One region of the Pseudescherichia sp. L3 genome, then DNA from elsewhere that is predicted to be linked to it. Evidence: predicted binding sites of a transcription regulator. Region 1 holds the regulator's gene; the other holds the start of a gene.
The links. Region 1 encodes LexA, which represses DNA repair genes until DNA is damaged. Its sites were predicted from a motif close to TNCTGTATGTACATACAGNA; they were not measured.
Positions count from the first base shown of each region.

Region 1 (7,547 bases):
GCAGCGAGACGCCCGTTACCAACAGCATCATAAAAAATCCAATCACAAACAGTAGTTCCAGCATGGCTTTTCCCCCTTAATAGTTACCCAACCTATTACAAGAATCGTGCCAGAGTGTAATTTATTGATAATAAAGCAAAACGCCCCGCAGAGTGCTGCGAGGCGTGGTGAATTTAGCTAACTTTTAGCGAATTTTTAACGCTTATCTGCGACCAGCTTCAGCGCCTGCTCCAGCACGTTAATATCTGCCCCTGCTTTATGCGCGTTTTCACTCAGGTAGCGACGCCACTGGCGCGCGCCTGGAACGCCCTGGAAAAGCCCCAGCATATGGCGAGTAATATGCCCGAGATAGGCCCCGCTGCTCAGCTCACGCTCGATATACGGATACATGGCCCGCACCACCGCAACCGGATCGGCATCTTCACGCGCTACGCCAAAAATCTCACGGTCAACCGCAGCCAGGATGCCTGGGTTTTGATACGCCTCACGCCCGACCATCACCCCATCCATATGCTCAAGGTGCGCCTTTGCCTCTTCCAGCGATTTAATACCGCCGTTGATGGACATAGTCAGGTGTGGGAAGTCGCGCTTAAGCTGATAGACACGCGGGTAGTCCAGGGGCGGGATCTCGCGGTTCTCTTTGGGACTGAGCCCAGAGAGCCAGGCCTTGCGGGCATGGATAATAAACGTCTCACACTCGCCCCTGCCGGAAACGGTATCAATAAAGCTGCAAAGAAATTCGTAGCTGTCCTGATCGTCAATGCCGATGCGGGTCTTCACCGTCACCGGAATAGAGACTACGTCGCGCATGGCTTTGATGCAGTCGGCCACCAGCTGCGCATTACCCATCAGGCAGGCCCCGAACATGCCGTTCTGCACGCGATCGGACGGACAACCAACGTTGAGGTTGATCTCATCGTAGCCGCGGGCTTCGGCCAGTTTCGCACAGTGGGCCAGCTGCGCCGGATCGCTGCCGCCCAGCTGAAGCGCCACGGGATGCTCTTCGTCGCTGTAGGCCAGGTAGTCGCCTTTGCCGTGAATAATCGCCCCGGTGGTCACCATCTCGGTGTAGAGAAGCGTCTCCCGCGACAGCAGACGCAAAAAATAGCGGCAGTGGCGATCGGTCCAGTCGAGCATGGGCGCGATGGAGAAGCGGTGGGCGGCGAAGGCGGTAGCGGGCGTGACTGGCGGCATAGCGTACGTTTTTTCATCAAAATGGAAAAGGGGCGCTACTATAGCATACTCATTTCGCCTGAACAGCACGCCGGAACATTGTGCATAACCTATGCCCCGGATATCTTGTAATACAAGGTGCTGAACAGTGGATTATCAGACGCAAGAGCTGTTCAGGGAGTGTGTTTCTCTGACGACTTAAGGATTAAGCGTATGTCTCTTTGGTTTTCTTATTTGGGATTAGCTGCCGTATGGGTAGGTTTTTTTTTCTTTGCTTTTCTCTTCTTCTTTTTTGGTGCAAACAAAAAAAAGTATAACCAGCTCATTGAGTTATACCATGATCGTGGCTTCTCGTTTTATGCCCCCTATCATTTCCACTCTTTAATGGGTTTTTTCGGCTCTTTTACGCTTGTTTATTACTTTCTCTGTCTTTTGAAAAAGAAAGCCCCCCTTTTCATGTGGAATGATAATAAAGAAGTATACAATTTCTTTGATAGCATCCCAGGCGATCTCTATAGCTGGATGCATGGGTATTACAGAATTACACTTCTTTGTATGTGCTCGTGCGCTTTCGTTTTCTTCATGGTTCTTGCAAAATTCGTGGCTGAACATTTTGGTTAAGTAACCTGAACAGCACGCCGGAGGCATTGCGCCTCCGGCGGATAGATCATTAGAACGTCAGGCTGAGCTGCGCGCCTGCGCCCCAGGTTTCATCTTCGCCGTACAGACCCATCAGATCGACGTGAACACGGTTAAACGGCGCAAAGCCGATACCGGCGGTGGCGACGTTGCTGTCGTCCCCTTTCACATCGGCACGGTAGCCCGCACGCACCGCCAGCCAGTCAAGCGGACGCACTTCAGCACCCACGCCAACGTACTGGGAAGCCTCTTCGCTCTTAAAGCCTTTGGTTTCGGTTACATCGCCATCGGCGCTGAGGGTCACCAGATCCGTGTGCCACGCCAGACCTGCGGTCACCACCGGGCTGATCTGGTAGGTATCTTTGTAGTTGCGTACTTCCCCGGTGCGGCCGTTGCGGATCTGGATATCTTTGGTATCGATATCACGAGAGATCAGGTTCTGCCCGCTCAGGCCTACGGTCCAGTTATCACCAAAGTCAGCGGCAATACCGGCATCAACGTTGAAGCCGGTATCGTCGTTACGATAGCGGCTGCTGTTGAAGTCGCTGCTGTCGTAGTCGTAGATAGAGGTGGTGTAGTTGAACAGCCAGGTTTTTTGCAGCTTCGGCGTTACGCCGATAGAGACCGGCACGTCGCCAAACTGGAACTGACGCGCCACGGCCACGCCGTAATCGGAGACGATAGCGGCCCGTCCAGATGCAGTAGAGTTCAGGTTACGGGTGATCTCATCCGAGCCGGATGGAGAGAGCGCAGCGTTCAGCGCCACGCCTGCCGCAACCAGGTCGCTGTTTTGAATATTGCGCAGATAGTTAATATCCTGCTGGTCGATAGCAGAGCTCACGCGCGCATGCGCATAGGCTTTGGTTACGAATGCAAAGGAGAGAACGTCGTTGGGGATGCTGACTGCAATGCCCGCAGCGGCATTAGCGTGCGCCGTTTTACCCTTCAGGAAATCCAGCTCGTCGGCGAGGTCGCGTGCTGCTCCCTGGAACTGATCGATAGTGCCCAGCGGATTCGCAATAATTTGCGCCGTGGTCAGGTTATCAATGACGTCATCGTAATAGTCAACTTTGTCGTTAATATCATCGATTTCGTCCTGCAAATTATCTTTATCTGTAATCTGTGCCTGGACGCTTGGCAGGATGACAGTCACATTATCATCCGGTTTGGCCTTCGCCAGCAGTGCCGGGTTAATCAGTACGCCACTGCCGTAGCTGGCGGATGCGACACCGGTTCCGCCCATGGCATCACTACGTGCTTCTGCCCATGTATTCGCTGCCCCTGCCTGAGTGACTACTCCAAAAGAGACCGCAAGTGTTACCACTGAAAGCTTAAAAATTTTTTTCACAGTTTGCCCTGTCTTATTGATCAAAGGTCGATTTATGCCCTGCCAGTTATCGCCTGGCGAGAGGTGAACTATTGCTGTGAAAAGCGATGCTAAATGCAGCTAATTCGTTTTTTACCTGCATGAGAATATTTTTATTCGTAACAATCTGCGTCTTTTTATAAAGACTCTTTACTTATAGAGGAGGAAATTCGATTGGGGAAGTTTTTCTACTACGGGCGTTGAAAATTTCAGGTAAATGCCAGGGGTAAGGCCTCTTGCGGGCGGAAGGATGGCGTGGATCTCGGCGTTCGCCACAGGATATGGTAAAGTAGCAGTTTCAACGTTATTACATTACGTCACTTGAGGATGCCCAATGGATAAGACCACTTCGCAGCAGATGCTGGCACATGCTGAAACGCTGTGCGCGCAGCGCAACGTGCGCCTGACCCCGCAGCGCCTTGAGGTTCTACGCCTGATGAGCCTGCAACAGGGTGCGATCAGCGCTTACGATTTACTCGATCTTTTGCGTGTCTCTGAGCCGCAGGCCAAGCCGCCAACGGTTTATCGCGCTCTCGACTTCCTGCTGGAGCAGGGATTTGTGCATAAGGTTGAGTCGACAAACAGCTACGTGCTGTGTCACCTCTTCGATCAGCCCACGCATACGTCGGCGATGTTCATCTGCGATCGCTGTGGCGTGGTAAAAGAGGAAGCGGCTGAGGGCGTGGAAGATATCATGCATGCGCTAGCGGCAAAGATGGGCTTTGCGCTACGGCATAACGTTATTGAGGCGCACGGGCTTTGTGCAGCGTGTTCGGAAGTGGAAGCCTGTCGTCATCAGGGCGAGTGCCAGCACGATCACAGCATCTTAGTGAAGAAAAAACCGCGTTAGGCTACGAGGTAGAGCAGGAAGGGTCGGTACATCCTTGTACCGTCGGGCAGGGCATTCAAGCTGTCTATCTAGCGTGATTACCAGCGATACTCGTTACGAGTTTCCCATTCGCCGACTTCTTTCTCGGCCTGGTCTTTCTGATAACCGTAACGTTCTTGAATTTTACCGACCAGCTGGTCGCGTTTACCTTCAATAACGGTCATATCATCGTCCGTTAATTTGCCCCATTGCTCTTTCGCTTTACCTTTGAACTGTTTCCAGTTACCGCCGACTTCGTCTTTATTCATAATGGTATCCTCATCATCGTTCGGTGTTGAATAGCAATATTCGTTGGTCCTTCGTTACGTTCGTTATCTGCTGAACGTGATAATAATTGTAGCTAAGGATTTTCTAAGGTGGGATTTATTCGGAATATTTAACCATTCAGAGGCAAACAAACAACAGGAAGAGAGGGCAAAAAAAGAGGGAGCAAATGCAGGAACAAAAAAATAGATTAAGCGCTGTGGCAGGATAAAGCGAGCTGCCACAGGCACTTACAGGATATCAGAGCCATTCGCCGTTGCGAATAACGCCGACCGCCAGCCCTTCAATACTGAAATTCTGCTGACGCAGGTCAACAACGATAGGATCGAAGTCGCTGTTTTCAGGCAGTAGCTGTACGGTATTGCCCTGCTTTTTCAGCCGCTTTACCGTCACTTCATCATCAATACGCGCCACGATCACCTGGCCGTTACGCGCTTCCTGAGTTTTATGTACTGCCAGCAGATCGCCATCCATGATGCCGATATCTTTCATCGACATCCCGCTAACCCGCAGCAGGAAATCAGCGCTGGGCTTAAACAGGGAGGGATCGACCTGGTAGTGGCCTTCAATATGCTGCTGCGCCAGCAGCGGCTCACCGGCAGCGACGCGGCCAATCAACGGCAGCCCCTCTTCCTCTTCCTGCAGCAGTCGGATCCCGCGCGATGCGCCGGAAACAATCTCAAGAACCCCTTTACGCGCCAGCGCTTTCAGGTGTTCTTCCGCCGCGTTTGGCGAACGGAATCCCAAACGCTGCGCAATCTCAGCACGCGTCGGCGGCATGCCGGTCTGGCTGATGTGATCGCGAATGAGATCAAACACCTCTTGCTGCCTGGCTGTTAACGCTTTCATCCCGCCCCCTGGGTGTATATACAGTTATGCTGTGAGTATATACAGCAAAAACTGTTTTTGAAACCAAATTTTGAGCAAAACCGCCGCACAAGCCCGATTTTGCGCACCTTAGCGGTAATGTGGCCAGAGCAGCATGCCCCAGGTTGCCAGCGCAAGCAGGATAGACATCAGCACCGCCGCTGAGCCCATGTCTTTGGCCCGGCCGGAAAGCTCATGAAAATCAGTGCCAATGCGGTCAACAACCGCTTCGATCGCGCTGTTCAGGATCTCCACTATCATTACCAGCACTACGGACCCAATGAGCAGCACGCGGGTAATAGCGTCTACGTCGAGCCAGCAGGCGATAACAATAGCGAGGATCACCGCCACGGCCTCCTGGCGGAAGGCGGCCTCATTGAGCCATGCCGCACGAACGCCCTTCCATGAGTACCCTGCAGCTTTAATGATTCGGGTTAAACCAGTGGTATTATTGGCCATCAAAAGAACCTTTTTATGTAATTATCGTCAATGTCTATGCGAGCGTACCGAGGTACAAAAGATATTCTGCGCGCTTTCTGATATTCTTGCGGCGCAATGGCATTATTAACCAGAGGCTTCACATTGTTTATGTCCGGCTGGCCACGAATTTACTACAAATTACTGAATTTACCATTAAGCGTGTTGGTAAAAAGCAAGTCGATTCCGGCAGAACCTGCCCAGGAACCAGGACTCGATACCTCACGCCCTATTATGTACGTTTTGCCTTATAACTCGAAGGCAGACTTACTGACTTTGCGTGCTCAGTGTCTGGCACATGAGCTGCCCGACCCGCTGGAGCCGCTGGAGATCGACGGCGCGCTGCTGCCGCGCTACATCTTTATCCATAGCGGCCCGCGTGTTTTTAGCTGGTACACGCCAAAAGAAGATTCCGTTAAGCTGTTCCATGACTACCTGGATCTCCACCGTAATCACCCGGATCTGGACGTACAGATGGTGCCGGTATCGGTGATGTTTGGCCGCTCGCCGGGGCGCGAAAAAGGCGAAGTTAACCCGCCGCTGCGCATGCTGAACGGCATCCAGAAGTTCTTTGCCGTCTCCTGGCTGGGCCGCGATAGCTTTGTGCGCTTCTCCCCGCCGGTCTCCCTGCGCCGGATGGCCACCGAGCATGGCACGGACAAAATTATCGCCCAGAAGCTGGCCCGCGTAGCGCGCATGCATTTTGCCCGCCAGCGGCTTGCCGCCGTGGGCCCGCGCCTGCCAGCACGCCAGGATCTCTTCAATAAGCTGCTGGCATCAAAAGCAATTGCCCGCGCGGTAGAAGACGAAGCGCGTAGCAAAAAGATCTCTCACGAGAAGGCCCAGCAGAACGCCATCGCCCTGATGGAAGAGATTGCCGCTAACTTCTCCTATGAGATGATCCGCCTGAGCGACCGTATTCTCGGCTTTACCTGGAACCGGCTCTATCAGGGTATCAACGTGCATAACGCCGAGCGGGTCCGCCAGCTGGCGCACGACGGCCATGAAATTGTCTACGTGCCGTGCCACCGTAGCCACATGGACTACATGCTGCTCTCCTACGTCCTCTATCATCAGGGACTGGTCCCGCCGCATATTGCTGCCGGTATCAACCTTAACTTCTGGCCTGCCGGGCCGATTTTCCGCCGTCTCGGGGCATTCTTTATTCGCCGTACCTTCAAGGGCAATAAGCTCTACTCAACGGTGTTCCGTGAGTACCTGGGCGAGCTGTTCAGCCGCGGCTACTCGGTAGAGTACTTCGTCGAGGGTGGGCGCTCACGTACGGGGCGTCTGCTGGATCCGAAAACCGGCACCCTGTCGATGACCCTGCAAGCCATGCTGCGCGGCGGCACGCGCCCTATCACCCTGGTACCGATCTATATCGGCTACGAGCACGTGATGGAGGTAGGTACCTACGCCAAAGAGCTGCGCGGGGCGACCAAAGAGAAAGAGAACGTCTTTCAGATGCTGCGCGGCCTGAGCAAGCTGCGCAACCTCGGCCAGGGCTATGTTAACTTTGGCGAGCCGCTACCGCTGATGAACTATCTTAATCAGCACGTGCCGGAGTGGCGCGAGTCGATCGATCCGATTGAAGCGATACGCCCGGCCTGGCTGACGCCGACCGTGAATACCATCGCCGCCGATCTGATGGTGCGCATTAACAACGCGGGCGCGGCAAATGCCATGAACCTTTGCTGTACCGCGCTGCTGGCCTCGCGCCAGCGCTCGCTGACCCGCGAGCAGCTGACCGAGCAGCTGGACTGCTATCTCGACCTGCTGCGCAACGTGCCCTACTCGCCTGACGCCACCGCCCCGGCGGCAAGCGCCAGCGAGCTGATTGCCCACGCGCTGCAGATGAACAAGTTCGAGGTA
Region 1 is NZ_JANKYC010000002.1:742,215-749,761, forward strand. It holds gene pspG (envelope stress response protein PspG) at 1-64, opposite strand, end outside; gene dusA (tRNA dihydrouridine(20/20a) synthase DusA) at 196-1,194, opposite strand; gene NR795_RS15055 (hypothetical protein) at 1,387-1,794, shown strand; gene NR795_RS15060 (conjugal transfer protein TraF) at 1,844-3,160, opposite strand; gene zur (zinc uptake transcriptional repressor Zur) at 3,513-4,028, shown strand; gene NR795_RS15070 (CsbD family protein) at 4,106-4,315, opposite strand; gene lexA (transcriptional repressor LexA) at 4,572-5,180, opposite strand; gene NR795_RS15080 (diacylglycerol kinase) at 5,289-5,657, opposite strand; gene plsB (glycerol-3-phosphate 1-O-acyltransferase PlsB) at 5,787-7,547, shown strand, end outside.

Region 2 (7,547 bases), on a different contig from region 1:
CCAGCAGCTGGCGGTGACCGAAGGCGTCTTCAGTATGGATGGCGACAGCGCGCCGCTGGCCGCTATTGCCGAGCAGGTACGCCGCGCCGGGGCCTGGCTGCTGGTAGATGATGCCCACGGCATCGCCGTCACCGGTCATAAAGGGCGCGGTAGCTGCCAGCAGCAGGAGGTGAAGCCCGAGCTGCTGGTGGTCACCTTTGGCAAAGGCTTCGGCGTCAGCGGCGCGGCGGTGCTGTGCAGCGAGGCGGTTGCCACCTACTTCGAACAGTTTGCTCGCCATCTGATCTACAGCACCTCTATGCCTCCCGCCCAGGCCGTGGCCCTCAGCGCCGCGCTGAGCGTGATCCGGGGAGAGGAGGGCGACCAACGCCGGGCGGCGCTCGCCGGGCTCATTCAGCGCTTTCGCCATGGCGCAGCGGCGCTGCCGGGGCGCATCACCCATTCCCAAAGCGCCATCCAGCCGCTGATCGTTGGCGATAACAGCCGGGCGCTGAGCCTGGCGGAGCGCCTGCGACAGAAAGGGTGCTGGGTGACCGCTATTCGTCCTCCCACCGTCCCCGCAGGCACGGCGCGCCTGCGTCTGACCCTGACGGCGGCCCATCAGCCCGAGGACATCGATCGTCTGCTGGAGGTCCTGCATGAGTCTGGTGAATAAGCGTGCGGTAGCAGCGGCCTTTGGCCGGGCGGCACAGAGCTACGACAGTCATGCTCAGTTGCAGCGCCAGAGCGCGGATCTGCTGCTGGCGAAGCTGGGTGAACGCAGGCCTGCAAGCGTGCTGGACGCGGGCTGTGGGCCGGGCAGCATGAGCCGCTACTGGCGGGACGCGGGGGCTGAAGTCACCGCCCTCGATCTCTCCCTGCCGATGCTCAGGCAGGCGCAGAGTCAGCAGGCCGCCCAGCACTATGTTGCAGCGGATATTGAGGCGCTGCCTCTGGCCGACGCCCGGTTCGATCTCGCCTGGAGCAACCTTGCTGTGCAGTGGTGCAACGATTTAGGCCAGGCGCTGAAGGCGCTGCATCGCGTCGTGCGCCCCGGCGGGGCGGTGGCCTTTACCACCCTGGCGAGCGGATCGCTGCCGGAGCTGCACCAGGCCTGGCAAGCGGTAGACAGCCGACTTCACGCAAATCGATTTTTAGCAGAAGAGACGCTGGCGGAAACCGTTAGCGCCTGGCGCGGCCAGTGGGGCATTGAGCCTGTCACGCTGGCCTTTGACGATGCCCTGGCGGCCATGCGCTCGCTAAAGGGCATCGGCGCGACGCACCTGCACGCTGGCAGGCATAACACGCCCCTGACCCGCGGTCAGCTTCAGCGCCTGCAGCTGGCGTGGCCGCAGCAGCAGGGCAGATGCCTGCTGACCTATTCACTTTTTTGGGGAGTTATTGAACGTGACTGAACGTTACTTTGTTACCGGCACGGATACGGAAGTAGGGAAAACGGTAGCCAGCTGTGCGCTGTTGCAGGCCGCCGCCCAGGCAGGATGGCAAACCGCAGGCTACAAACCGGTCGCCTCGGGCAGTGAGATGACGCCAGAGGGACTGCGTAACAGTGACGCGCTGGCCCTGCAGCACAACAGTACCCTGGCCCTGCGCTACGAGGCCGTGAACCCGTATACCTTTGCTGAGCCCACGTCGCCGCACATCGTCAGCGCCGCCCTCGGACAGCCTATTGAGGCCGAAACGCTCTCGGCAGGGCTGCGCATGCTGGAGGCGCAGGCGGAGTGGGTGCTGGTAGAGGGGGCCGGGGGATGGTTTACGCCGCTCTCAGAAACCCTGACCTTTGCCGACTGGGCTACTCAGGAGCAGCTGCCGGTGATTTTAGTGGTGGGCGTTAAGCTTGGCTGCATCAACCATGCGGTACTGACCGCCCAGGCGGTGCAGCAGGCCGGGCTGCGGCTGGCGGGCTGGGTTGCTAACGATGTGGTGCCGCCAGGACAACGCCACACTGAGTATCTGGCAACGCTTAAGCGCATGCTGCCCGCGCCGTTCCTCGGGGAGATCCCGTGGCTGGAGAACGTCGCGCCTGAGAGTGACATCGGCCACTGGCTCGATCTCAGTGCGTTAGGTTCGGCGTCATCCACTGGGAAAGCAGCGGATCGTCCAGCTGTGTAACGCTTCCCTGGGCCACGTTGCGACCCTGATGCAGAAGATAGAAGCGGTCAGCGACGCGGCGTACAAATGTCAGGTGCTGCTCCGCCAGCAGGATAGTCATGCCGAACTCCTGGTTCAGGCGCACCAGCAGGTTACCCAGCTTATGGACAAAGGCCTGACCCAGCCCGCGGGTTGGCTCATCCAGGATCAGCAGGCGCGGACGGGTCACCAGCGCCCGGGCCAGCGCCAGCTGATGCTGGTTATCCTCTGATAGCCCGGCGCTCTTAACCTGGCGCAGGGCATACAGTTCGGGAAAGAGATCGTAGATATCCCGTGTCACCGCGCTCCCTGGCTCGCCGACCGCTAGCCAGGCGATCTGTAAATTCTCCTCCACCGTAAGCTGGGAAAAGATCCGCTTTTCCTGCGGTACGCAGGCAATGCCCATCGCCGGACGATCCTCCATCTTTACCTGCAACAGGTTCAGCGGGGCCGCCCCGACCTCCTGCCAGGTCATGCTGCCGCTCTCCACAGGCAGATAGCCAGAGATGCAGTTGACCAGCGTCGTTTTCCCCATACCCGGCAGCCCCATTACGCAGGTGCAGGTGCCCGGGATAAGATCGAGATCGACATTCCAAAGCGTATGCCGATCGCCGTAATAATAATTCACTGCACGTAAGCTCAACATCGGTTTATCTCCCGGACCTGGTCTGTAAATGATATGTTGCAAAAGCCTTGCCAGAAGCGTGTTATGCTCTGTTTTTCAGAGCAGGATGACGAAAAAACGCTAAATTCCTCTTTTCCACCGGTCTGCCTGATTGCATCTGCACGCTGTTAGTGCTAGATGCAGGCGGATCTGATTTTTGGTGGTGCAGTCACGTCGGAATGCGATAAAAAATGGTGGGAAAATTTTTTTACCTGCGTGCCGTTTCGCAAAATGCGATTTTCGCTGAGTCACAGGGGGTACGGGCTGGCGACAGTTATCCACTATTCCTGTGGATAACCTTGTGCATTAGAGTTAGAAAACGCGTGCAAAGCGAGAGAACACGCGGCTTAGGCATGAATTGATGCGAAACGCGGCTTTTTAGATAACTATTATAAAATCAATACGTTAAATAAAAGCAATGCGTGTAAGAAAAGTGTCATCCACTGACACAAAACTTTCACCACCCGACTTGACAAATGTTAAATCGCAAAAAGTTCTGGGGATAAGATATTTTTTTTAGTTTTTAATTCTGCGCCAGACGCAAATTTTCCTTACGGCACTTGAAATTGCCTTATCTAACACAGATATTCCTATCTGCCACTGGGTTTTCATCCAGTATAATTTATTGGCAAAATCCGCCGCCGCGAGTAAAATTACTCACCTGCCCGCTCATTCCTTCATCAGGTAGCCATTCATGAGTAAACCATTCAAACTGAATTCCGCTTTTCGTCCCTCTGGCGATCAGCCAGAAGCCATCCGCCGCCTGAAAGAGGGGCTGGAGGACGGACTGGCGCACCAGACCCTGCTCGGGGTAACCGGTTCAGGGAAGACGTTTACCGTTGCCAACGTGATCGCCGATCTACAGCGGCCGACGATGGTGCTTGCGCCGAACAAAACCCTGGCGGCACAGCTGTATGGCGAAATGAAGGAGTTTTTCCCGGACAACGCCGTGGAGTACTTCGTCTCCTACTACGACTACTATCAGCCCGAAGCCTACGTGCCGAGCTCCGACACCTTTATCGAGAAGGATGCCTCGGTAAACGAGCACATCGAGCAGATGCGTCTCTCGGCAACCAAAGCGCTGCTGGAGCGCCGTGACGTCGTGGTGGTGGCTTCGGTGTCGGCTATCTACGGCCTCGGCGACCCCGATCTCTACCTCAAGATGATGCTGCACCTGACCATTGGCATGATCATCAACCAGCGCGATATTTTGCGCCGCCTGTCGGAGCTGCAATATACGCGTAACGATCAGGCCTTCCAGCGCGGTACCTTCCGCGTGCGCGGCGAGGTGATCGATATCTTCCCGGCGGAGTCAGACGACGTGGCGCTGCGCGTTGAGCTGTTTGACGAGGAGGTTGAGCGCCTGTCGCTGTTCGATCCGCTGACCGGCCACGTTGAGTCCACTATTCAGCGCTACACCGTCTATCCGAAGACCCACTACGTGACCCCGCGCGAACGCATCGTGCAGGCGATGGAAGATATCAAGGTCGAGCTGGCGGACCGGCGTAAGACGCTGCTGGCCAACAATAAGCTGCTGGAAGAGCAGCGCATTACCCAGCGCACCCAGTTCGATCTTGAGATGATGAACGAGCTGGGCTACTGCTCGGGCATCGAGAACTACTCCCGCTACCTCTCCGGGCGCGGGCCGGGCGAAGCACCGCCGACGCTGTTTGACTACCTGCCTGCCGACGGCCTGCTGGTGATTGACGAGTCCCACGTCACCATTCCGCAGATTGGTGGCATGTACCGCGGCGACCGGGCGCGTAAAGAGACGCTGGTAGAGTATGGTTTCCGCCTGCCGTCGGCACTGGATAACCGTCCGATGAAGTTTGAAGAGTTCGAAGGGTTAGCCCCGCAGACCATCTATGTCTCAGCGACGCCGGGCAACTACGAGCTGGAGAAATCCGGGGAAGAGATTGTCGATCAGGTGGTGCGCCCCACTGGCCTGCTTGACCCGATTATCGAAGTCCGCCCGGTGGGTACCCAGGTGGACGATCTGCTGTCGGAGATCCGCAAGCGCGTCGCCATTAACGAGCGCGTACTGGTCACCACGCTGACCAAGCGCATGGCCGAGGATCTTACCGAGTATCTGGAGGAGCACGGCGAGAAGGTGCGCTATCTGCACTCGGATATCGACACCGTTGAGCGTATGGAGATCATCCGCGACCTGCGTCTGGGCGAGTTCAACGTGCTGGTGGGCATCAACCTGCTGCGCGAGGGGCTGGACATGCCGGAGGTGTCGCTGGTGGCGATCCTTGACGCCGATAAAGAGGGCTTCCTGCGCTCGGAGCGCTCGCTGATCCAGACCATTGGCCGTGCGGCGCGTAACGTGAACGGCAAGGCCATCCTCTATGGGGATAAAATCACGCCGTCAATGGCGAGGGCCATCAGTGAAACCGAGCGGCGTCGGGCGAAGCAGCAGGAGTACAACGAAGAGCATGGCATTACGCCGCAGGGCCTGAATAAGAAAGTGGTCGATATTCTGGCGCTGGGCGAGAACATTGCTAAGACCAAAGCCAAAGGACGCGGTAAGTCCCGTTCGCCAGTGGTGGTGGACGAGTCAGAGCTGGCGCTGACGCCGAAGGCGCTGCAACAGAAAATCCACGAACTGGAGGCGCAGATGCTACAGCACGCGCAGAACCTGGAGTTCGAAGAGGCGGCGCAGCTGCGCGACCGCCTCCATCAGCTTCGCGATCTCTTTATTGCCGCCTCCTGATCTGCCTAAACAATCTGCTTAAACAACAGGCGGAAACTGCACCCAGGCCCGCACGCCGGGTTTGGGTGCGCGGTTATGCAGGTAGAACTGCGCATCGTGCAGTTGGGCGATGCGGCTGACGATGCTCAGCCCCAGTCCGATCCCGCCGTAGCGGCTGTCCATCCGCACAAAGGCTTTGCTGAGCTCTTTGCTTTTCGCCTCGTCCACGCCGGGGCCTTCATCTTCCACCGCCAGCACCGGCGCAGGCGTCTGCTCAAGTTTGAGGGTAATCACGCTCTTCTCCGGGCTGTAGCGGTGCGCATTCTCCACCAGGTTCCTGAGCAGCACCCGAAGTTGAACGGCGTCCCCCCGTACCGCCACGTCCTCTTGATCCTCGGGCAGCACCAGCGTCTGCTGGTGAGTGCCCAGCATCGTCTGTAGCTCATCCTGCAGAGGCAGCATGACGTCGCGGATGAGCATCACCTGCTGGTAGCTGCCCGCCGAGAACGACTGCGCCATGCGCGCCAGCTGCAGCAGCTGGGAGACGCTCTCCGTCATCTGGTCAATACGTAAGATCAGGCGGCTGACATCAACGGAAGGGTGGCTTTTTGCCAGCAGCTCCAGGTGCAGACGCAGTCCCGCCAGCGGGGTGCGCAGCTCGTGGGCCACGTCGGCTGTGAAGAGCCGCTCGCGATCGAGCGTCAGGTTCAGGCGCGCCACCAGCTGGTTAATGGCTGAACTGACCGCTTCCACCTCCGCCGAGGTATTATTGAGCACAATCGGCTGCAGGTTATCAGAGGTACGGATCTCCAGCTCCCGCTGCAGATCGCGCAGCGGACGGGTGATGAGCTTTACCGCCTGCATGCAGATGAGCAAGGCCATGCCGATAATAAACAGGCTCGGTACCAGCAGGCTAGCAACCGCCTCATGCACCTCGCGCTCAATATGCGCATGGTTGTTGTGCTTGTAGATAGCGCTCTCCACCAGCAGCTGGATCTGCTCTTTGCTCTCATGCCATAGCCAGAAGACGCTGATGAGCTGAAACAGCACCAGGATTGAGCCAATGGTCAGCAGCAGGCGTCCGCGCAGGGTCCAGCGGACAGGGGAGAGCCTCTTTTTTATCTTCTCTGGCATAGGGTTAGGTTGTCTGCTCCATCTTAATCAGCTGATAGCCAAAACCACGCACCGTGCGGATGCGATCTTTACCAATCTTATCCCTCAGGTTATGGATATGTACCTCAAGGGTGTTGGTGGCCGGCTCGTTATCCCAGTTGTAGATGTCATTGTAGAGGATCTCCCGATGTACCGGGCAGCCCGCCTTGAGCATCAGACGTGACAGCAGGGCATACTCTTTTGGGGTCAGATCCATCGAGTGCCCGGCCAGCCACACCTGACGGGTATTGACGTTCAGGCGCAGATCATCCACGACAACTTCACTGTCGCCCTGGTTATTATGGCGACGCAGCAGCGCGCGGATACGGGCGTTAAGCTCCTCCAGCGCAAAAGGCTTAATCAGATAGTCATCTGCGCCAGCGTCCAGCCCGGAGATGCGATCCTCCACTGTATCGCGGGCGGTCAGGATCAGCACCGGCAGAGAGACCTTCTCCCGCCGCAGCCGCTGCAACAGATGCAGGCCATCTTCATCCGGTAACCCGAGGTCGAGGACAATCAGGCTATAGTGCCCAGACGCCAGGCTGAGCATGGCCTCCCGGCTGGTGCTCACGCCGTCGCAGGCGTAGCCCTCTGACTGCATGGCCAGCATCAGCCCCTGCAACAGCAGGGTATCATCCTCTACGATTAATATTTTCATACACTATGACTCCCTGCAGGCGGCCAGAATATCATCGGCTGGCTGGTATACGTGGGTTTGCACGCCCGTAATGCCCAGCATGGTTGAAAACAGATTGTCCTGCGAAAAAGATTCGCTGGCAGCACGTTTTTGCAGGCACGACTCACTTACCCGGTAGCGCTGCTTGAAATCGGGCGATAGCCAGATCAGCATCGGCACATGTTTCTGTGACTCCGGCGCAATGGCGTAAGGCAGGCCATGCAGATAGACGC
Region 2 is NZ_JANKYC010000001.1:474,657-482,203, forward strand. It holds gene bioF (8-amino-7-oxononanoate synthase) at 1-655, shown strand, start outside; gene bioC (malonyl-ACP O-methyltransferase BioC) at 639-1,394, shown strand; gene bioD (dethiobiotin synthase) at 1,387-2,109, shown strand; gene NR795_RS02365 (ABC transporter ATP-binding protein) at 2,051-2,773, opposite strand; gene uvrB (excinuclease ABC subunit UvrB) at 3,486-5,507, shown strand; gene pmrB (two-component system sensor histidine kinase PmrB) at 5,526-6,620, opposite strand; gene pmrA (two-component system response regulator PmrA) at 6,625-7,296, opposite strand; gene eptA (phosphoethanolamine transferase EptA) at 7,300-7,547, opposite strand, start outside.
Region 2: a site for LexA is predicted at 3,390-3,409, ahead of uvrB (excinuclease ABC subunit UvrB). Genes of this name have one in related genera too.